3 regions of the Pantoea agglomerans genome follow, and region 2 is predicted to be linked to each of the others. Evidence: predicted binding sites of a transcription regulator. Region 2 holds the regulator's gene; each other region holds the start of a gene.

Region 1 (7,374 bases), 1.2 Mb from region 2:
CTGGTTGTGAGGCAGAAAAGAGAAAGCCCCGTAGTTAATTTTCATTAACCCACGAGGCTGCCCAATGTCCCAACAACAGCAGGGTAGCCTCTTACCGCGCTCTGCGCAAGGAGGAGTGACCATGAAATTGCCACAGCTAACGCTGGTTTGTTGCGTATTACTGGTGTGTCTCACACTTTTAATCTTTACCTGGCTGACGCGAAAATCGCTGTGCGAAATCCGTTACCGGGACAACCAGCGCGAGGTGGCTGCTTCGATGGCTTACGAATCTGGTAAGTAGCGACCGGAAGGCGGGGAGGCATCCCCGCCTTAACCGGCTGTTGGACGGACAGGCCTGAAGCGCCTTTACAAGGCCGCCCTCTGCGTGGCGGCCTTTTTTAATGCGCGGGATCGTCACCGTCGCGCCACAGCGCTTCCAGCTCCGGGGGCGCGATCTGCTCAGGGATCAGCAAGACGATAGTGCCGACCTCGCGGTGCGTGGCGTAGCTGATCTGTATGCGGAAGTAGCGCTGATCGCTGCGGCCGATCTCCGGCGCTTTATCTTCAGGCTCGCCCAGCGGCAGCGCCTGTTCCAGAACCTGACAGACGCGCTGCTTTTGCGGCTGCGGCAGCTGAGCCAGCGCGAAACGCCGCGCCCCGCGCAGGCCGGGAATAAAGGCCAGTCCGCCCTCGCGTTCGACCTCAATGACCGCATCGTCGGTCAGTTCAGGAAAGGAACTCATAGCACGCCAACCTCCTTCCATGCCTGTTCAATAGACTGCGCCACGGAGCGATTAAAGCGGCGTTCGCCATGCTGAATGGTCAGCCGGGCGAAGGTGCTGAAATCGGCATCCTGCGGCAGCGATTTGTCGCATACCGTATCGTACCAGGCATGGCCTGCCTGTTCCCAAGCATAGCCGCCCAGCGCTTTCGCCGCGAGGTAAAAGGCGCGGTTAGGAATACCCGAATTCAGATGCACGCCGCCGTTATCTTCACGCGTCTTGATGTAGTTATCCATATGCGCAGGCTGCGGATCTTTGCCCAGCATCGGATCGTCATAGGCGGTACCCGGCTCCGCCATAGAGCGCAGTCCGCGTCCGTTGATGCCACTCGCCAGCAGGCCTTCGCCGATAATCCAGTCGGCGCTGTCGGCGCTCTGCTTCAGATGGAACTGCTTCACCAGCGAGCCAAAAACGTCGGAGAGCGACTCATTTAGCGCTCCCGCCTGCTCGAAATAGATCAGTCCCGCTTCCGTCTCGGTAACGCCGTGCGCCAGCTCGTGCGCCACCACGTCGATGGCGATAGTAAAGCGATTGAAGATTTCGCCGTCGCCGTCACCGAAGACCATCTGCTGACCGTTCCAGAAGGCGTTTTGATAGGCCTTGCCGTAGTGCACGGTGCCGAGCAGCTTTAGCCCCTGATTGTCGAGGGAGTTGCGCTGATAGGTCTGCCAGAAGAAGTCGTAGGTTACGCCAAGGTAATCCCAGGCTTCCCGGGCGGCGATGTCGCCGGTATCAGGCTGGCCTTCGCTGCGCACCAGATCGCCCGGCAGATTTTGGGTGTTTTTCGCATCATAGATTTCACGCTCGACGTGACCGCCCGTCGCCGTCTGCGGCGCGACCGGCTTTTGCCAGTTCTCCGCCATCAGGTGCTGAACGTGCATCAGGGTGCGGCGCGCGTAGTCCTGCTGATGACTGGAACCGTGGGCCACGATGTTACGCAAGATATAGGGAGGAATAACGCTGTAGGACATACCCGACTCCTTGGCACAAGTAATGTGCCAAAAAGTATAGTCTTTGTTCAGGAAGCGGTTTTAGGGCGGCGTTTTTTTTCTGGCAGCAGGCTGGTCACCTGGCTTTCCACCCAGCCGTCGTCAAGGCGCGTGCGCAGGGTATCGCCGCTCTTCAGCTGGGCGGTTTTTTTCACTACCTGGCCGGCACTATCGGTGGTAACGCTGAAGCCGCGCGCCAGCGTCGCCAGCGGACTGACTCCCTCCAGCTGCGCGGCGAGCGTTGCAAAGCGCTGCCGGTCGCGGTTGAGCATCTTCTCCATGCTCTGCTGCAGGCGATAGCGCGTCTGCTCCAGCTGGCGCTGCGCCTGAAACAGACGCGGCTGCGGCTGATGCGCGGCAAGACGCTGAGAAAGACGATCCTGCTGGCGCAGGCTCTGACGCAGGCAATTTTCCATCGCCTCGTTCAGCCGCTGCTGCAGGCGGAACAGGGCGGTCTGCTGACGCGCCAGGCGGAGCTGCGGGTGCTGCTGCTGCAGCCGGTGATCGAGACGGGAGAAGCGGCGTTGTTGCTGCGCCAGATAGTAATCCATCGCCATTTCCAGCCGTTGTTGCTGTGAAAGCAACTGTCGCAGCAGTTCCGTCTGATTTCTGCTCACTATTTCAGCGGCGGCGGAGGGCGTTGGTGCGCGCAGGTCGGCGACGAAATCGGCGATGGTGACGTCGGTTTCATGGCCGACGGCGCTGACAACGGGAATGCGGCTGGCAAAAATAGCGCGCGCGACGCGCTCTTCGTTAAAGCTCCAGAGATCTTCCAGCGAGCCGCCGCCGCGGCCAACGATCAGCACGTCGCACTCCCCACGCTGGTTCGCCAGCTCAATGGCGCGCACGATAGCGGCTGGCGCTTCAGCGCCCTGAACCGGCGTAGGGTAGATAATTACCGGCAGCGAAGGATCGCGGCGGTGCAGCACGCGCAGCACGTCGTGCAGCGCCGCGCCGGTTGCCGAGGTGATCACCCCAACCTGTTTTGCCGGCGCGGGCAGGGGCTGTTTATGCTGCTGGTCGAACAGGCCTTCGCTCGCCAGCTTCGCCTTCAGCAGCTCAAACTGCTGCTGCAGTGCGCCTTCGCCCGCCGGATGCATGCTTTCGATAATCAGCTGATAGTCGCCGCGCGGCTCATAAAGCGTAATGGTGGCGCGCACCAGAATTTGCTGGCCGTGCTGCGGACGGAAGGTGACGCGGCGGTTGCTGTTGCGGAACATCGCGCAGCGCACCTGGGCGCCGTCATCCTTCAGCGTAAAGTACCAGTGGCCCGACGCGGGCTGAGAAAAGTTAGAGATCTCCGCGCTCAGCCACACCGATCCCATCTCCTGTTCCAGGAGCTGGCGCACCGTGGTATTCAGGCGGCTGACGGTAAAAACATTGGCGACGGGCGGTAGCGACATGTGATAGAGATCAAATAGTAAATCAGAGGGTTAATTAACCGATACTACATGGCTGCTAGCGAGGATCAAGAGTTTTTCTAAAATAATGCTGGAGGCAAACGATTACGGCCTGTATAATGCCGCGGCAATATTTTATCTGTTCTCATTCACCCCAGGTTGAGATATTGCCATGCTAAGAATCGCTAAAGAAGCCCTTACTTTCGACGACGTTCTGCTCGTTCCTGCTCACTCCACCGTTCTGCCTAACACGGCCGATCTCAGCACTCAGCTGACGAAAAATATTCGTCTGAACATCCCGATGCTCTCCGCCGCTATGGATACCGTAACCGAAGCGGGTCTGGCAATTGCGCTGGCGCAGGAAGGCGGTCTGGGCTTTATCCACAAAAACATGTCGATTGAGCGTCAGGCGGATGAAGTTCGCAAGGTGAAGAAACATGAAAGCGGCGTGGTAACTGAACCGCAAACCGTTCTGCCGACCACGACGCTGGCGGAAGTCAAAGCCCTGACCGAACGCAACGGCTTTGCTGGCTATCCGGTTGTAAACGAAAGCAACGAGCTGGTCGGTATTATTACCGGTCGCGACGTGCGCTTCGTTACCGATCTGACGAAGCCGGTTACCGCGGTGATGACGCCGAAAGAACGTCTGGTCACGGTGAAAGAGGGCGAAGCGCGTGACGTCGTCCTGCAGAGAATGCATGAAAAACGCGTTGAGAAAGCGCTGGTGGTGGATGACAGCTTCCATCTGCTCGGCATGATCACCGTAAAAGATTTCCAGAAAGCCGAGCGTAAGCCAAACGCCTGTAAAGATGCGCAGGGCCGTCTGCGCGTTGGCGCGGCAGTGGGTGCAGGCGCAGGCAACGAAGAGCGCGTCGATGCGCTGGTCGCTGCAGGCGTCGACGTACTGCTGATCGACTCCTCGCACGGCCACTCAGAAGGTGTGCTGCAGCGCATCCGCGAAACCCGCGCAAAATATCCTGACCTGGAGATTATCGGCGGCAACGTCGCGACCGGCGCGGGCGCGCTGGCGCTGGTGGAAGCGGGCGTGAGCGCGGTGAAAGTCGGCATCGGCCCTGGCTCTATCTGTACTACCCGTATCGTTACCGGCGTAGGTGTGCCGCAGATCACCGCCGTTTCTGACGCGGTCGAAGCGCTGGAAGGCACCGGCATCCCGGTTATCGCCGACGGCGGTATCCGTTTCTCTGGCGACATCGCCAAAGCTATCGCCGCTGGCGCGGCAGCCGTTATGGTCGGTTCTATGCTGGCCGGTACGGAAGAATCGCCGGGCGAAATCGAACTCTACCAGGGCCGCTCGTTCAAATCCTACCGCGGCATGGGTTCACTGGGCGCGATGTCTAAAGGCTCTTCCGACCGTTACTTCCAGAGCGATAACGCCGCTGACAAGCTGGTGCCGGAAGGTATCGAAGGTCGCGTCGCCTATAAAGGCCGCCTGAAAGAGATCGTTCACCAGCAGATGGGCGGCCTGCGCTCCTGTATGGGCCTGACCGGCTGCCAGACCATCGACGACCTGCGCACCAAAGCAGAGTTCGTGCGCATCAGCGGCGCCGGCATCAACGAAAGCCACGTACACGATGTGACCATCACCAAAGAGTCACCGAACTACCGTATGGGATCCTGATCCCGTAAGATTTATCGCCCGGCATAAGCCGGGCGCTTTCATTATCAAGTTACCCGTTCTGGAAACGCCTCAATGACGACGGAAAATATTCATAAGCATCGCATTCTGATTCTCGATTTTGGTTCTCAATACACGCAGCTGGTCGCGCGCCGCGTACGCGAGCTGGGCGTGTACTGCGAACTCTGGGCATGGGATGTCACCGAAGAGCAGATCCGCCAGTTCAACCCGAACGGCATCATTCTTTCCGGCGGCCCGGAAAGCACCACCGAACTCAACAGCCCGCGCGCGCCGGAATATGTCTTTAATGCTGGCGTACCGGTACTCGGCGTCTGCTACGGCATGCAGACCATGGCGATGCAGCTGGGCGGCAAGGTTGAAGGCTCTAACGAGCGCGAGTTCGGCTATGCGCAGGTAGAAGTACTGACCCCAAGCGCGCTGATCCGCGACATCGAAGATGCCATCAGCGCCGCAGGCAAGCCGCTGCTCGACGTCTGGATGAGCCACGGCGATAAAGTAACCGCGATCCCGTCCGACTTCGTTACCGTCGCCAGCACCGAAACCTGTCCGTTCGCCATTATGGCTAACGAAGAGAAGCGTTTTTACGGCGTGCAGTTCCATCCGGAAGTGACCCATACCCGTCAGGGGCTGCGCATGCTGGAGCGTTTCGTGCTCGATATCTGCGAATGTGAAGCGCTGTGGACGCCGGCAAAAATCATTGAAGACGCGGTTGAGCGTCTGCGCGTGCAGGTAGGCAACGACAAAGTGATTCTCGGTCTGTCCGGCGGCGTCGACTCCTCCGTAACCGCCATGCTGCTGCACCGCGCCATTGGCGATCGTCTGACCTGCGTCTTTGTCGACAATGGTCTGCTGCGCCTGAATGAAGCGGAGCAGGTGATGGATATGTTCGGCGATCATTTCGGTCTGAATATCGTTCACGTTCCGGCGGAAGGGCGCTTCCTTGACGCGCTGGCGGGCGAAAACGATCCAGAAGCCAAACGTAAAATTATCGGTCGCGTTTTTGTTGAAGTGTTTGATGAAGAAGCATCAAAGCTGACCGACGTGAAATGGCTGGCGCAGGGCACCATCTATCCTGACGTGATCGAGTCTGCCGCTTCTGCGACCGGCAAAGCGCACGTGATCAAGTCTCACCACAACGTGGGCGGCCTGCCGAAAGAGATGAAGCTGGGCCTGGTCGAGCCGCTGAAAGAGCTGTTTAAAGATGAAGTGCGCAAGATCGGCCTGGAGCTGGGTCTGCCGTACGATATGCTCTATCGCCATCCGTTCCCGGGGCCGGGCCTCGGCGTGCGCGTGCTGGGCGAAGTGAAGAAAGAGTATTGCGATCTGCTGCGTCGCGCTGATGCGATCTTTATTGAAGAGCTGCGTAAAGCGGATCTCTATAACAAAGTGAGCCAGGCGTTCACCGTCTTCCTGCCGGTGCGCTCCGTGGGCGTGATGGGTGACGGCCGTAAGTATGACTGGGTCGTCTCGCTGCGCGCAGTTGAGACCATCGACTTTATGACCGCACACTGGGCGCATCTGCCCTATGATTTCCTCGGCCGCGTCTCTAACCGCATTATCAACGAGGTCAACGGTATCTCCCGCGTGGTATACGATATCAGCGGCAAGCCGCCGGCGACCATTGAGTGGGAATAACCTTTCCGCTTACACTGAAGCGCGTTGATTAATTCCTCGCCAGCCTCTCGTCAGAAAGGCTGGCGATTTTCTTTCCGCTTTTCACTCCAGGAAATATCTATGCTGCCACTCAAGGCATTCAGTTTCTGCATTCTGCTGGTGATCCTGCTGTCGCTGGGGGCCAGCCTGGCGCAGGCGACGCGCAGTGGCGAACAATCGGGCGGTCAGGGCGGCTGGTGGTCGGCAAGGCGCGATTCATCCGGCCTGGCACCCGATCCACAGCGCTATGCGGCGCAGGCGATCGTGCAGGTCTACGCCGCGCCGACCTACGGCTGGAAAGGGGCGGTAGCGGTGCATCCGTGGATAATTTTCAAGCGCGCAGGCGAGACGCGCTACAGCCGCTATGAGGTAATTAGCTGGGGCAGCGGCGATAAAGTGCGGCGCAACAGTAATCTGCCAGATGGCTACTGGTACGGCGCAAAACCGCGCCTGCTGGTGGAGCATCGCGGCGAGGCGGCAGAGGCGATGATCCCGCGCATTGAGGCGGCGATCCGCTCTTATCCCTGGCCAAACACCTATCACGCCTGGCCGGGGCCGAACAGCAACACCTTTCTCGCCCATATCGGACGGGAAGTGCCGGCACTGAAACTCGATATGCCCGCCAACGCGCTCGGCAAGGATTATCGTCCGCTGTGGCGTCCGGTTGGCTTGCCGCCGTCAGGTCGCGGCATTCAGGTTTCCGTGCTGGGCGTAGCTGGCGTAACCATCGGTGCGGAAGAGGGCGTTGAGCTGAACGTGCTCGGGCTGAATATGGGCGTAGATTTTACGCCGCTGCGTCTGCGGCTGCCGTTTATTGGCGGCATCGGTAATCAGAACGTTCAGCAGGACAATCCGCCGGGCTGACTGCCCGGCGCAGGCCTCAGCAGACGCCGAAATCGCCCTCTTCATGGTAG
Region 2 (7,374 bases):
CCATGCGGCGCACCCACAGGCGCATCACCAGGAACATCACCCAGTAAACCGACCCGGTCGCCACGCCGCAGCCGACGCCGCCCAGCGCCGGCATACCGAAGTGGCCGTAGATAAAGATCCAGTTCAGCGGGATATTGACCAGCAGGCCGATAAAGCCCATCACCATGCCGGGTTTGGTTTTCGACAGGCCTTCGCACTGGTTGCGCATCACCTGGAAGAAGAGATAGCCGGGCGCCCCCCACAGCAGGGCGTGGAGATAGCCTTCCGCCTTTAGCGCCAGCTGTTCGTCAATATCCTGCATGGCGCGAATCAGGTAACCGGCGTTCCACAGCAACACCATAATCAGAATGGCGACGAAAAAGGCCAGCCAGTAGGCCTGACGCACCTGTTCAGCAATACGTTCGCGGCGGCCGGAGCCGTTGAGTTGCGCAACGGTTGGCGTCAATGCAAGCAGAAGACCATGGCCGAATAAAATGGCGGGAAGCCAGATAGAGGTGCCGACTGCAACGGCGGCCATATCCGTGGCGCTAACCGCGCCGGCCATGATGGTATCTACAAATCCCATTGCGGTCTGCGCCACCTGAGCAAGGATGACCGGAATCGCAAGGGCAAGCAATTGACGCGCTTCTGTTAAATACTTCTGCACGTTAACACCTGTTTAATAAGAAAAGGGGAGTGATCCCAGAGAAATGCGCGGTTAGTGTAGCGGCATTAACAAGATTCACCAAGTTTTGTCACGCTGTGCGTTATATTGCGGCTGTAAAGCGGACGCGACGCGGAAATAATATCCGCGCGCTAAGCTGTGATAAGCTAGGGCAAACTTCGCAGAGGCCAAAACTATGTTTACCGGAATTGTGCAGGGCACCGCAAAGATTGTGTCCATTGAAGAAAAAGATCTGTTTCGCACCCATATCGCAGAGCTGCCGGAAGAGCTGCTGCCGGGGCTGGCGCTGGGCGCATCGGTGGCGCACAATGGCTGCTGCCTGACCGTTACCGCGATTGAGGGTAACCGCGTCAGTTTCGATCTGATTAAAGAAACGCTGCGCGTTACCAATTTAGGCGATCTGCAGGAAGGCGACGTGGTCAATATTGAGCGCGCGGCGAAATTCAGCGATGAGATCGGCGGCCACCTGATGTCTGGCCATATTATGACCACTGCGGAAATCTGCAAAATTATCCAGTCAGAAAATAACCGCGAAGTCTGGTTTAAAATTCAGGACCCGGCGCAGATGAAATATATTCTGCATAAAGGTTTTGTCGGTATTGACGGCATTAGCCTGACCGTGGGCGAAGTGACCAAAAGCAAATTTTGCGTCTATTTAATCCCGGAAACCCTCGAGCGCACCACGCTTGGCGCGAAGAAGCTGGGACACCGCGTCAATATTGAGATCGATCCGCACACCCAGGCGATCGTCGATACCGTCGAGCGCGTACTGGCGCAGCGCGAAGCCGCCGCCCTGCGGCCCGACGTCGAATAAGCATAAAAAAGGCGCTTCATGCGCCTTATTCATTTTTGCGGTTTAGCGCGCGACGCGCAGGCCGCCCTCTACGCCACGGCTAAAGACCACCTGCCACAGCTGAATATCGCGGGCGCGAAAGGCGCCGGCGCAGGCGTTAAGGTAGTAGCTAAACATGCGCTTAAAGCGTTCGCCGTACTTCTCGGCCAGCTGCGGCCAGGCCTCAAGAAAACGCGCATACCAGGCCATCAGCGTGGTGTCGTAATCTGCGCCGAAATTATGCCAGTCTTCGAGGATAAAGTGAGACTCGCTGGCGTCGGCGATATGGCGCACCGACGGCAGGCAGCCGTTGGGGAAAATATACTTATCAATCCAGGGATCGACATTCATATCGGTGCGGATTGCGCCGATGGTATGCAGCAGGAACAGGCCGTCCGGCTTGAGGTTGCGGTCCACCACGTCGAAGTAGGTGGCGTAGTTTTTCGGGCCAACGTGTTCAAACATACCCACCGAAACGATGCGGTCAAACTGCTGGTTAAGATCGCGATAATCCTGCAGCAGGATAGTGACGTCGAGTCCTTCGCAGCGCTGCTGCGCCAGCTTCTGCTGCTCTGCCGAGATGGTCACGCCGTGCACCACCGCGCCGTAGTGGCGGGCAGCATACTCGGCCAGCCCGCCCCAGCCGCAGCCGATATCCAGCAGCGTCATACCGGGTTCCAGCTGCAGTTTGCGGCAGATCATATCCAGCTTCGCTTCCTGCGCCTGCTCCAGGGTCGCGGCCTCTTTCCAGTAGGCGCAGGAGTATTGCATATAGGGATCGAGCATCAGCGAGAAGAGGTCGTTCCCCAGATCGTAGTGCTCTTTACCGACGATCCATGCGCGTTTTTTTGACTGCAGGTTGGTGAGGCGCGCGGCGGCGACGCGCAGCGTATCTTTGAAGTGGTGCGGCAACTGCTGGTCCAGCTTGTGCTTTAGCACGCGGTGAAAAAACATATCCAGCCGTTCGCACTCCCACCAGCCATCCATATAAGCTTCGCCAAGACCAAGTGAGCCTTCCTGAATCACCCGCTTAAAAAAGTCAGGATGCTTAACCTGAATATCCCAGGAGCGACTGCCGTTGATTTCGATGTCCGCCTTTTCCAGCATTTCATGGACAATGCGATACCAGTGGTTTTCTTCAAGGCTCACTTCTTCTATTAACGATGAACTCATAGCTACTCCATCACCTGTCCGCGTTGAACCTGAGAAAAAGAATAGTCAATTTCTCAAGGCCTGTGAGAAATGTCACGGATTGCTCCGTGCGCCTGATATCCGACGTTTTACAGAGGATTGGATCTGAAAACCGTTGTCTGACGCAGCAGAAAGCGCGCGCGCAGACACCATCCGGGCGATAAGCTTCGCCTAATAATAGAACAATTATGTTATTGATTTGTTGCAGATTTATTGACCTGATCGAGTATATGCTCAACCAGGTCAGTATTCAACGACTTATTGTTAGGGCGCTAACTATAAAAGTTGTCTTAGTGATTATCCTGGCAGGGAGTCGTCGCGTGGACAATATCCGTTTGTGCGCTGGCGCGTCGCTGCCAGACGTAGCCCGCTAGCGCCAGAGCAATAGTGGTCACCATAATGAGCGTAGTCATCAGCAGCGGCTGTTGTAAACCTGCAGAGACCGCCAGGCTGGCGAGGAAGCAGAGGCCGAGCTGCAGCGTATTTTGCAGCGCGGCGGCTTTACCGGTGGCGTGGGGGAAAGGCAGCAGCGCGTTTGACACCACCACCGGGTAGATCGCGCCGTTCGCCAGCGCCATGCCGCAGAAGGGCAGCAGCAGGGCGATCAGGTTATGGCTGCCGCTGAGCGCCACGCCGAACAGTGACGCCACGCTCAGGCTGTAGAGGGCCAGCAGCCAGGGGAGCAGTTGCGCACCGGCATAGCGGTTAAGCAGCGCGCGGCAGCCGAATCCGCCCAGCAGGAAGGCGATAGTTTGCGGAATATAGCTCAGGCCGATGTCCGCCGGCGTCAGGCCCGCATCGGCGAGAATAAAGGGCGATCCGGTCAGCCAGGCGAAAAAGCTGGCGGAGCAGGCGGCGTAGATCAATACGTTGCCGCTATAGACGCCGGAGCGCAGCAGCGAGAAAAAGCCCGGCTGATCCCCCGTCGCCTTCGCCGTCGGACGGGTGGTGGGCAGACGCAGCGTCACCAGCATCAGCGCGACGCCGGTCAGCGTCAGCACCAGAAAAATTGAACGCCAGTGAAAATGGCTAACCAGCCAGGCGCCCAGCAGCGGTGCCAGCGCCGGGGAAAGCGCTACCAGCGGCATAATGGTGGCGAACACCTTATTGGCGCGCGCGCGCGGATAGCGATCCACCACCAGCGCCTGCCAGCTCACCGCCGCGGCGCAGACGCCGATCGCCTGAATAAAGCGCAGCGCCAGCATCAGCGCCGCGTTTTCCACCAACAGCATGCCGGCGCAGCCGAGCGCGAACAGCCCCAGCCCCATCAGCAGCACCGGTTTTCGACCGATGCGGTCAGAGAGCGGGCCCCAGAAGAGCTGGCCGATGGCAAAGCCTGCCAGGAACAGGCTCATACTGGCGCTGATGATGCCGGGCGAGGTATTGAAGCTCATCTGCATCGCGCCAAAGGCGGGCAGGTACATATCGGTCGCCAGAAAGCCCAGCATACTGAGCAGGGCGAGGTAGGGCATAAATCCTTTTGAGGACAGCATGGTGTTTATCTCATCTTTCGTCAGGCAGGTTGAACGCGGCAAAGTGTAAAAGGGTGCGCCCGCCGCTGTGAAACGTTAATATTTGCAGAGTGCTGTGAAAATTTTTGAAAGGAAAAAGCATGTGGTCTGAATATGCGCTTGAAGTTGTTGATGCCGTCGCGCGCACCGGCAGTTTCAGCGCCGCCGCGCAGGAGCTGCACCGCGTGCCCTCTGCCGTCAGCTATACGGTGCGCCAGCTGGAAAGCTGGCTGGCGGTGCCGCTGTTCGAACGGCAGCATCGCGACGTGGCCCTCACCCCTGCAGGCGAGCATTTCGTGCGTGAAGGACGCGAGGTTATCAAAAAAATGCTCGCCACCCGCAGGCAGTGTCAGCAGCTGGCGAACGGCTGGCGCGGCAAGCTCAGCATCGCGGTTGATTGTATCGTGAAGCTGCCGCGCAGCCGCCAGCTGGTTACTGACTTCTATCGCCACTTTCCCGATATGGAGCTGCATATCAGCTATGAGGTATTTAACGGCGTCTGGGACGCGCTGGCGGACGGGCGCGTCGATGTGGCGATCGGTGCCACCCAGGCGATCCCGGTGGGCGGGCGCTTTTCCTTTCGCGATATGGGCGCGCTGAACTGGCGCTGCGTGGTGGCGCGCCAGCATCCGCTGACGCAGCAGCCGCAGCTCGACGATGACGCACTGCGCGCCTGGCCCTCGCTGGTGCTGGAGGATACCTCGCGCGCGCTGCCGCGCCGCATGACCTGGACGCTGGATAACCAGCGGCGTCTGGTGGTGCCGGACTGGCAGGCGGGGCTGGCCTGCGTGCTGGATGGGTTATGCGTGGCGATGATGCCGGGCCATGTGGCGCGCCCGCTGCTGGATAAGGGGGAGCTGGTTGAGCTGACGCTGCCAACCGCCTTTCCGGAAAGTCCCTGCTGCGTGAGCTGGTCGGAAGCGGGCGCATCGCCGGCGCTCAGCTGGCTGCTCAGCTATCTCGGCGATGCGCAAACGCTCAATCAGGAGTGGTTAAGCGAAGATTAACGGCGGTAGTCGCGGAACGGACCGTCGCCGACTGAACGACGCTCAATCAGCGTGGGATGCACTTCAATGGTCTGCGACACTTCGCGTTTGCTGGTGATGCGATCCAGCAGCATCTCCAGCGCTTTTTCGCCGAGCTGGGCTTTCGGCTGATGCACGGTGGTGAGCGCCGGGGTAAAGTAGCGCGCGTTGCGCACGTTGTCATAGCCGATCACCGAAATATCCTGCGGCACGCGCAGCCCCATCTCGTCGGCAGCGCAGATCGCGCCCATCGCCATAATATCGCCGCCGCAGAAGATCGCCGTCGGGCGCTGCTTCTGCTGCAGGATTTGCTGCATCGCCTGATAGCCCGATTCCGGCTCGAAATCGCCCTGCACGATCCACTCGGGACGCACCGAGATGCCCGCTTCCTCCAGCGCTTTCAAAAATCCCGCATGGCGGCCGCCGCCGGTGTTACGCTCCAGCTGGCCGGGGATCGCGCCGATATCACGATGGCCGCGTTCGATCAGATAGCGGCCCGCCAGATAGCCGCCCTGGAAGGCGTTATCGAGCACGGTATCGGTAAAGTCGCCGCGCGATTCGCCCCAGTCCATCACCACCATCGGAATATTGCGGTTCTCTTCCAGCATCTTCAGCAGATCGTCCGGATACTCGGAGCACATCACCAGCAGGCCGTCGACGCGCTTCTGCGCCATCATTGACAGGTAGGCGCGCTGCTTCTGCAGATCGTTATGGGCGTTACCGAGGATCAGGGTGTAGCCGCGTTCGAAGCAGTGATGCTCGACCGCTTCGATGATTTCCGCAAAATAGGGCGCTTCGCTGGAGGTGGCGAGCAGCCCCAGCGTTTTAGTGTGATTGACCTTCAGGCTGCGCGCCACGGCGCTGGGCGAATAGTGTAATTCCTGAATCGCCTGCCAGACGGCGTTGCGCGTCTCTTCCGCAACGAAGCGCGTTTTGTTGATCACGTGGGAAACGGTGGTGGTGGAGACACCCGCGCGCTTCGCGACATCTTTAATTGTTGCCATTAAAAAGAGACTCCAGGCTTACCAATAACTCACTGATAAGCATAATGTTAAACGTTTGCGTCCGCTAAGCGAGATTTCTGTTAATTCGCTACAGTTTTTGTCGGTGAAATACTCACTGGGCAGGACAAAACAGGGGCTGTTGCGTGCGAACGGCATCAGCGTTGCGTCAGTTGCGCAACAAAGCCGGGGATTCTAACAAGGCTTGCGGGATAAAACGAGATTTTTACCGGTAACTATGGGAAAATCCCTGAAGACCCTGAAAACTGTGTGGATAAGGAGAGGTAATGAGCACTGATTTGAAACTGGCATTGGTGACCACGGGCGCGGCGCTGCTGATGATTGTGGCCTTTAGCTTTACCGCCGTCATGCACTAACGACAGCGATAAAAAAACCGGGAAAATCCCGGTTTTTTTATGGCGTTTAGCGAATGGTTTTCGGCGTCATCATGCGGCGCGCGCCGATATAGTGACGCTGCCAGTAATCGTCTGAAAGCCCGCTGATCTGGATATCTTTTCCGGTGCGCGGCGACTGAATAAATTTACCGTTGCCGAGGTAGACCCCCACGTGATCGGCGGTGCCGCGACCGTTGATACGGAAAAAGACCAGATCGCCTTTCTCCAGCGACTCGCGCTTCACCGGCGCGGCGTCACGCAGGTGATACATTTCGTTGGCAGTGCGCGGAATTCTGAACTTCACCAGATCTTTATAGGCGTACCAGACAAGGCCGCTGCAGTCGAAACCGGTGTGCGGCGACGTGCCGCCCCATTGATAAGGCTTGCCCAGCTGACCCATCAGCTTGGTCATCGCCGTTTCGCGCGCTTTCTGGTAGCGCAGGCGGTGGGACTTGCTCATTTTGATGGTGCCGCCGTCATCGGCGTCCAGCAGCGAAGAAGTTGCAACTTTGGCGCTGCTCAGCGTGCGCTGGTGGCCATAGCGCTGCTTACGGGAAGACTTCAGGGATTTTTTCGTTTCGCCGGCGGAATGAGAAAGGGCGGCCGTTTCGATTTTCTTCTGCTTTTTCAGTTTGAGTTTTTGCGCAGTAGAAGGGCGCGTTTTTTTCGCGCTGGTTTTAACCGGTCGCCGTTTGCGTCGCTCATCTTCGCGCGCGCTTTTTTTCTCTGCCTTATGCAGGCTGGCTTTAACCGGC
Region 3 (7,374 bases), 1.2 Mb from region 2:
AGCAGCTCTATACCCATCTGGCCCAGGCGCTGGATCGCTCCCATTTCGGCATCGGCATCGATAACAGCGTGGCGCTGGACGTGACTAAGCTCTATCCGCGCCTGCTGCGTACCACCCAGCAGGCGCTGAACGATTTCGAAACCGCTTACGATCTGCGCTTCAGTCAGGAGGAGGTGAGCCTGATCGCGGTCATCTTCGGTGCCTGGCTGATGCAGGAGAACGCGCTGCAGGAGAAGCAGGTGCTGCTGCTGACCGGCGAAAACGCCCGGCTTGAGCAGCAGCTCGAGCAGCAGATTCGGGAAATTTCGCTGCTGCCGATAAATATCAAATATCAGGAGATGAGCGACTTTCAGCGCGATGGCGCGCCGCGCGAGATCGCGCTGGTGATTTCACCTTACGCCACCTCGCTGCCGCTCTATTCGCCGCCGCTGATCCACGCCGAGCTGCCGCTGAGCGAACATCAGCAGCAGCGTATTCGGGCGCTGCTGGAGGCTTAAACCGCGCGCGGCCGCAGGAAGAGCGCGGGCAGCGCCACCAGCGCCATCACCCAGAAGAGATGTCCCTGCAGATGGGTAAACAGCACGCCGCAGATCATGGTCATCACCGCGATGCCGCCGCCCATCGCCAGCGCCGAATAGATCGACTGCAGGCGAATAACGTCCGGGCCGCTGCGCGCGGCGATAAAGCGCATCGCCGCCAGATGGCAAACGGTAAAGCTGCCGCAGTGCAGGATCTGCCCGACAATAAGCCAGGGCAGCTCCACGGTCGCGCCCAGCAGCGTCCAGCGCGCCAGCGCGCAGAGGCCGGAGAGCAGCAGCAGATCGCGCGCGCGCCAGCGGCGAAACAGGCGATTGCTCAGCGCGAAAATCACAATCTCCGCCACTACGCCCAGCGACCACAGATAGCCTACCACCGACGCGGAGTAGCCGCTCTGCTGCCACCAGATAGCGCTGAAGCCGTAATAGGCGGCGTGCGCCCCCTGCATCAGCGTGACGCACAGCATAAATCGCCACACGCTGTTTTCACGCAGCAGATCGCGCCACGCCTGCCAGCCACCGCTCGCCGCGCTGTGGCGCTCTTCGCCCTGCGGCCGGGTGTGCGGCGGCAACAGCATGCCGCCCAGCATCGCCAGCAGGCCGACGGAGAGCAGCGCCAGAATCGCCTGCGATGACCAGTGATTCACCAGCAGCCCGGTCAGCGCAGAGCTGATAACGAACGCCAGCGATCCCCACAGCCGCACTGGCCCATACTTCAGGCCAATCTGCTGCGTCCAGGTCGCGGCCAGCGCATCGCTGAGCGGCACCAGCGGCGAGAAAAAGAGGTTAAAACCGACCATCACGAAGAGCAGCCACAGCCACTGCTGCCCTATCCAGTAGCCGGCGGCGAACAGGCCGGTCATCAGCGCCAGCAGCCGCAGCGCGTTAATCAGCTGCGCCGGATGCTTTACCTGCGAGGCGATCAGCAGGCTGCCGACGAAGCGCGCCACCATGCCGCAGCCCAGCAGCAGGCCGATCTTTCCCGCGTCGAGGCCGGTATCTTTCAGCCAGACGCCCCAGAAAGGCAGATAGATGCCGTAGCAAAAAAAGTAAGTGAAATAGCCAAGACCGAGCCATTTAGCCGAGCCGATAGTCATTCTGCCTCCCGCAGCAAGCGTCCATAATCAGTAAGTGCGCGCGATTTTAGCCTGGCAGCGGCAAAAAAAAGGATGGCCGAAGCCATCCTTTTTTACGATCGCACAGGCGTACGCTTATGCGTAAACCGGCAGACGCGAGCAGATCTCCAGCACTTTCTGTTTGGTGCGTTCGATAGTCGCTTCGTCGTTAACATTGTCCAGCACGTCGGCGATCCAGCCAGCCAGCTCGCGAACGTCCGCTTCTTTAAAGCCGCGACGGGTCACCGCAGGCGTACCGATGCGCACGCCAGAGGTAACGAACGGGCTTTTCGGATCGTTCGGCACGCTGTTTTTGTTAACGGTGATGTTGGCGCGGCCCAGCGCGGCGTCCGCCTCTTTGCCGGTCATGTTCTTGCTGACCAGGTCAATCAGGAACAGATGGTTATGGGTGCCGCCAGATACGATGTCGTAGCCGCGCGCGATCAGTACTTCTACCATCGCTTTAGCGTTCTTCGCCACCTGCTGCTGGTACGCCTTGAACTCCGGCTCCATCGCCTCTTTAAACGCGACCGCTTTACCCGCGATAACGTGCATCAGCGGACCGCCCTGTCCGCCAGGGAAGACGGCAGAGTTAAGTTTCTTATAGAGATCTTCGTCGCCGCCTTTCGCCAGGATCAGGCCGCCGCGCGGACCCGCCAGGGTTTTATGGGTGGTCGAGGTGACGATATGGGCGTGCGGCACCGGGGTCGGATAGACGTCAGCGGCGACCAGGCCAGCCACGTGCGCCATATCGACGAACAGGTAAGCGCCAACGCTGTCAGCGATTTCGCGCATTTTCGCCCAGTCACAAACGCCGGAATAGGCGGAGAAGCCACCGACGATCATTTTCGGCTGATGCGTTTTCGCCAGCTCGGCCAGCTCGTTGTAGTCGATTTTGCCGCTCTCATCGATGCCGTAAGGCACGACGTTATAGAGTTTGCCGGAGAGGTTGACCGGCGAGCCGTGAGTCAGGTGACCGCCGTGCGCCAGGTTCATACCCAGAATGGTGTCGCCCGGCTGCAGCAGCGCGGTATAGACGGCGAAGTTAGCCTGCGAGCCGGAGTGCGGCTGCACGTTGGCGAAGTCAGCGCCGAACAGCGCTTTAGCGCGATCGATCGCCAGCTGCTCAACGATGTCGACATATTCACAACCGCCGTAGTAGCGTTTTCCCGGATACCCTTCCGCGTATTTATTGGTGAGCTGTGAACCTTGCGCCTGCATTACACGTGGGCTGGTGTAGTTTTCAGAAGCAATCAGTTCAATGTGCTCTTCCTGACGCACTTTTTCTTGCTCCATCGCCTGCCACAACTCGGCATCATAATCGGCAATGTTCATTTCACGCTTTAACATCCGCATCTCCTGACTCAGCTAACTTTTTAACGGCGGTTTAGGCTCCCTTAGGAGCAAAGGCCAACAGTGTAAACCGTTTTGCCGGGTGACGGTAGCGCCAATTCCGTAATCCACGCAAACGATTGGCTCGCCGCTGGCAAAGGTTTTTTACGCTTTTTGTCCCTCTCTTCTTATCACGATATTTCATCAGGTTGTGACGCAGATTTTTTCAGCCTGTCGCTAAACCTTGCCAGCGTAATCACCTTATTTCGCGGCGGGTTATTTACAACCTTCAGGGCGCGATCATAACATGTATTTAAAATGCAACTTTACGCCGCCAGAGGTATTCCTATGCTTGATGCACAAACCATTGCTACCGTGAAATCTACCCTCCCCGCCGTTGCCGCCGTCGGACCGAAGCTTACCGCTCACTTTTATGACCGCATGCTGACGCAGCATCCCGAACTCAAAAACGTCTTCAATATGAACAACCAGCGCAACGGCAACCAGCGAGAAGCGCTGTTTAACGCGATCTGCGCCTATGGCGCGAATCTCGATAATCTGGCGGCGCTGCTGCCCGCCGTTGAAAAGATCGCGCAGAAGCACGCCAGCCTGGCGATTAAGCCGGAACAGTACGCCATCGTTGGCGAGAACCTGCTGGCGACGATTAAAGCGCTGCTGAATCCAGGGGATGAGGTGCTGGCGGCGTGGGGCCGCGCTTACGGCGTGCTGGCGGAGGTCTTTATCCAGCGTGAAGAGGCGATTTATCAGGAGACCGAGCAGCAAAAAGGAGGCTGGCGCGGCACTCGCCCCTTCCGCATTGCCGCTATCGAGACGCAGAGTTCCGTTATCAAAAGCTTTACCCTGGCCCCGGTCAACGGCGGCGCGGTGGCGGCCTTTAAGCCGGGTCAGTACCTTACCCTGCATCTGCACCCTGCCGGCTTTGAGTTTCAGCAGAACCGCCAGTATTCGCTTACTCACGCCAGCAACGGCGAAACCTACCGTATTGCGGTGAAACGCGACGCGCAGGGCACCGTCTCCGGCTGGCTGCATGACAACGCGCAGGTCGGCGATGTGCTGGCGTTAACCGCGCCGCACGGCGATGTTTTTATGGCGGTGAGTACGGAGACGCCGGTGGCGCTGATCTCGGCGGGCGTCGGCGTGACGCCGATGCTGGCGATGCTGCATGCGCTGGCTGACCAGCAGCATGCCGCGCCGGTGACCTGGCTGCACGCCACGGAAAACGGCGCGCAGCACGCCTTTGCGGATGAAGTGGCCGAGACGGCCGCCCGCCTGCGCGACGTTAAGAAGCGCATCTGGTACCGCGTGCCGGAGGCGGCTGACGCGGGCCGTTACGATGCCGAGGGCGTTATGGATTTGACCGCTGAAATCGCGCGGCTGCAGGATGCGCGCACCCAGTTCTGGCTGTGCGGGCCGGTAGGCTTTATGCAGTTTATTGCCGGTCAGCTGCGCGACGCGGGCGTAGACGCTTCACGCATTCACTATGAGGTGTTTGGTCCACATAAGGGACTCTAGCCAGACATAAACAAAAGGCCGCTGATAAAGCGGCCTTTTACTGGCTCTCCTCTCTCTGCTACAGCAGAAATTAGATCGCCTCTTCGTCCTCTTCGCCGGTACGAATACGCACCACGCGCGACACGTCGAAAACAAAAATCTTACCGTCGCCGATCTTACCGGTCTGCGCGGTTTTCATAATGGTTTCCACGCAGGTGTCGACGATGTCGTCGCCCACCACCATTTCGATTTTCACCTTGGGCAGAAAGTCGACCATATATTCCGCGCCGCGATAGAGCTCAGTGTGCCCTTTCTGACGGCCAAAGCCTTTCACTTCAGAAACCGTCATCCCGGTAATGCCCACTTCAGCTAAGGCTTCGCGCACATCATCGAGTTTGAATGGTTTGATAATCGCATCAATCTTTTTCATGTCAGACCCTTTTCTCACTCCCTCCGTGGCCGGATGGGGTGCTGTAAGTATAGACCCGCAGCCGCAGGCTACAGGGGCGTTGCCCGCAACGCATCCCGCCCGCAGGGGCATTCGTCGACGCTCTCAGGCGCTTCATCGCGCCAGAAAGCTACTCTTTAAAATCGCTGGCGTCCAGTTCATGTCGGGACAGCAGCTTATAAAACTCGGTGCGATTGCGCCCGGCCAGTCGGGCGGCGTTGGTGACATTGCCTTTGGTCATTTGCAGCAGCTTGCGCAGGTAGTTAAGTTCAAACTGGTTTCGCGCCTCGACAAAGGTCGGCAGCACGCTGCTTTCGCCGCTGAGCGCCTGCTCGACCAGCGCATCGCTGATCACCGGCGACGAGGTCAGCGCCACGCACTGCTCGATCACATTCACCAGCTGGCGCACGTTGCCCGGCCAGCTCGCCGTCATCAGCCGCTTCATCGCATCTACAGAGAAGCTGCGCACAAAAGGCTTATGTCGATCCGCCGCCTGGCGCAGCAAATGGGCGGCGAGCAGCGGAATATCTTCGGTCCGCTCGTGCAGCGCGGGCAGCTTAAGGTTGACCACGTTCAGGCGATAAAAGAGATCCTCGCGAAACTCTTTCTTCTCCATCGCCTTCGGCAAATCGCGGTGGGTGGCGGAGATAATGCGCACGTTAATGTCGATATCGTGATTGCTGCCGAGCGGACGGATTTTGCGCTCCTGCAGCACACGCAGCAGTTTCACCTGCAGCGACGGCGGCATATCGCCGATCTCGTCCAGAAACAGCGTGCCCCCCTCCGCCGCCTGGAACAGCCCTTCGCGCGCGCTGACCGCGCCGGTAAAGGCGCCGCGCGCATGTCCGAACAGCTCCGACTCCAGCAGCTGCTCCGGCAGCGCGCCGCAGTTGATGGCGACGAAAGGTTTGCCCGCGCGCGGACTGGCGGCGTGGATCGCCTGCGCCAGCACCTCTTTGCCGCTGCCGCTCTGGCCGTTGATTAAGACGCTGACGTCGGACTGCGCCACCATATGCGCCTGCTCCAGCAGCCGCAGCATGATCGGGCTGCGGGTAACGATCGCTTCGCGCCAGCGGTCGTCGCTGGCGGGGGCGCGCTGCGCCAGCGCGTCGTCGATCGCCTTATAGAGCGCATCGCGATCGACCGGCTTGGTCAGAAAGCTAAAGACGCCCTGCTGCGTGGCAGAGACGGCGTCGGGTATCGAGCCGTGCGCGGTGAGAATAATCACCGGCAGGCTGGCGTTGCGCTTCTGGATTTCGCCGAACAGCGCCAGCCCGTCCATTTCGTCCATACGCAAATCGCTGATGACGAGATCGATCGGCTCTTTCTGCAGCAGGCGCAGCGCTTCCGGCCCGCTGGCGGCGGTGGTGACCTGGTAGCCCTCGCTGCTAAGGCGCATGCCCAGCAGCTTCAGCAGGCTGGGATCGTCATCTACCAGCAGCAGACGTGCGGATTGTCTGGCCATTAAGGCTCCTCATGTGACGACGTTTCCGGCGCATGGCCGCTCTCGGTGACATCTGGCGTCTTACGCGAAGAGAGCTGGCGCTCAATATCCGTCAGGCGCTCCAGCTTATGCTGCGTGTCGTTAAGGGTGTTGCGCATCTGGGTCTGCTGCTGACGCAGCGCGTCGAGCTGCGCATCGCTGCTCTGCTGCAAATGCGCGAAGCGCGAGCGCGTTTCGCTGAGTTCGAGCTGCGCGACCTGATTGCCGCGCCACAGCTGGATCAGCGGGCGCACCGCGCCGGGAAAGCGGCTGCTGTAGGCATCCAGCGCCTCAACGTAATCGCGGCGCTCCAGCGGCGTAACGTTGCCGTTAGCCATCAGAATGCCGTTTTTAAAGGCGCGCGCCCAGCCTTCCACCGGCCAGCGATGCGCTTCGGCGCGCGCCTCTGCGGGCGACAGGCGCTCGGCGCAGTCGATGGCGCGCAGCCAGTAGAGCGGATTGCCCGTCGCCGTGGTGCTTTCATTGCGCCAGACGCTGGCGCAGTCGGTCGCCAGATAATCGGGCAGCCTGACCTCCGGCTCGGCGATGACGGCGTCGTGATGCGCGGACGAAGCGGCCGGGGAGGCGCTGCAGCCGCTGAGCGACAGGCTCAGCAGCGCGGTTAAGAGTGAGGCGAAGAAGATGTTCATCTGTCAGAGAGTCCCGGCTGTGTGATTCAGTACAATACGAAAACAAACGTCGGCATCTTTGCTGTCGATCAGCTGCAGATCCCCCTGCATGCGGCGCAGACAGTCTTTGGCGATGCTCAGTCCCAGCCCGCTGCCTTTTATCGGCCCTTTGCGCTGCAGGCTCCCCTGGAAAAAGGGTTCGAATATCATTTCGCGCTCTTTCTCAGGAATCGGCGTGCCGCTGTTGGCGACCTCTATCCACACCTTGTCGCCGTGCAGCTGACTGCGCAGCCAGATGCTACCGGATTCGCCGCCATAG

What was found. The regulator PurR, encoded in region 2, represses purine synthesis genes. The targets are predictions, from matches to a motif close to CANGCAAACGTTTGCNTG.
Positions count from the first base shown of each region.
Region 1: guaB (IMP dehydrogenase) is a predicted target of PurR. The motif match lies at 3,245-3,262, and genes of this name have one in related genera.
Region 3: glyA (serine hydroxymethyltransferase) is a predicted target of PurR. The motif match lies at 3,113-3,130, and genes of this name have one in related genera.

Region 1 covers NZ_CP083809.1:1,033,784-1,041,157, forward strand. Annotated here, with positions in the region: partial or broken gene LB453_RS23415 (Hok/Gef family protein) at 65-217, shown strand; gene LB453_RS07465 (DUF5431 family protein) at 166-276, shown strand; gene LB453_RS07470 (protealysin inhibitor emfourin) at 378-722, opposite strand; gene LB453_RS07475 (M4 family metallopeptidase) at 719-1,732, opposite strand; gene xseA (exodeoxyribonuclease VII large subunit) at 1,780-3,153, opposite strand; gene guaB (IMP dehydrogenase) at 3,323-4,789, shown strand; gene guaA (glutamine-hydrolyzing GMP synthase) at 4,862-6,442, shown strand; gene LB453_RS07495 (DUF3750 domain-containing protein) at 6,542-7,324, shown strand; gene LB453_RS07500 (hypothetical protein) at 7,341-7,374, opposite strand, start outside.
Region 2 covers NZ_CP083809.1:2,187,545-2,194,918, reverse strand. Annotated here, with positions in the region: gene LB453_RS13180 (MATE family efflux transporter) at 1-646, opposite strand, end outside; gene LB453_RS13175 (riboflavin synthase subunit alpha) at 840-1,478, shown strand; gene cfa (cyclopropane fatty acyl phospholipid synthase) at 1,521-2,669, opposite strand; gene punC (purine nucleoside transporter PunC) at 2,978-4,180, opposite strand; gene punR (DNA-binding transcriptional activator PunR) at 4,300-5,205, shown strand; gene purR (HTH-type transcriptional repressor PurR) at 5,202-6,227, opposite strand; gene LB453_RS13150 (YnhF family membrane protein) at 6,512-6,601, shown strand; gene LB453_RS13145 (C40 family peptidase) at 6,648-7,374, opposite strand, start outside.
Region 3 covers NZ_CP083809.1:995,574-1,002,947, reverse strand. Annotated here, with positions in the region: gene csiE (stationary phase inducible protein CsiE) at 1-497, shown strand, start outside; gene LB453_RS07340 (3-phenylpropionate MFS transporter) at 494-1,633, opposite strand; gene glyA (serine hydroxymethyltransferase) at 1,748-3,001, opposite strand; gene hmpA (NO-inducible flavohemoprotein) at 3,332-4,516, shown strand; gene glnB (nitrogen regulatory protein P-II) at 4,587-4,925, opposite strand; gene glrR (two-component system response regulator GlrR) at 5,074-6,408, opposite strand; gene qseG (two-component system QseEF-associated lipoprotein QseG) at 6,408-7,076, opposite strand; gene LB453_RS07310 (sensor histidine kinase) at 7,080-7,374, opposite strand, start outside.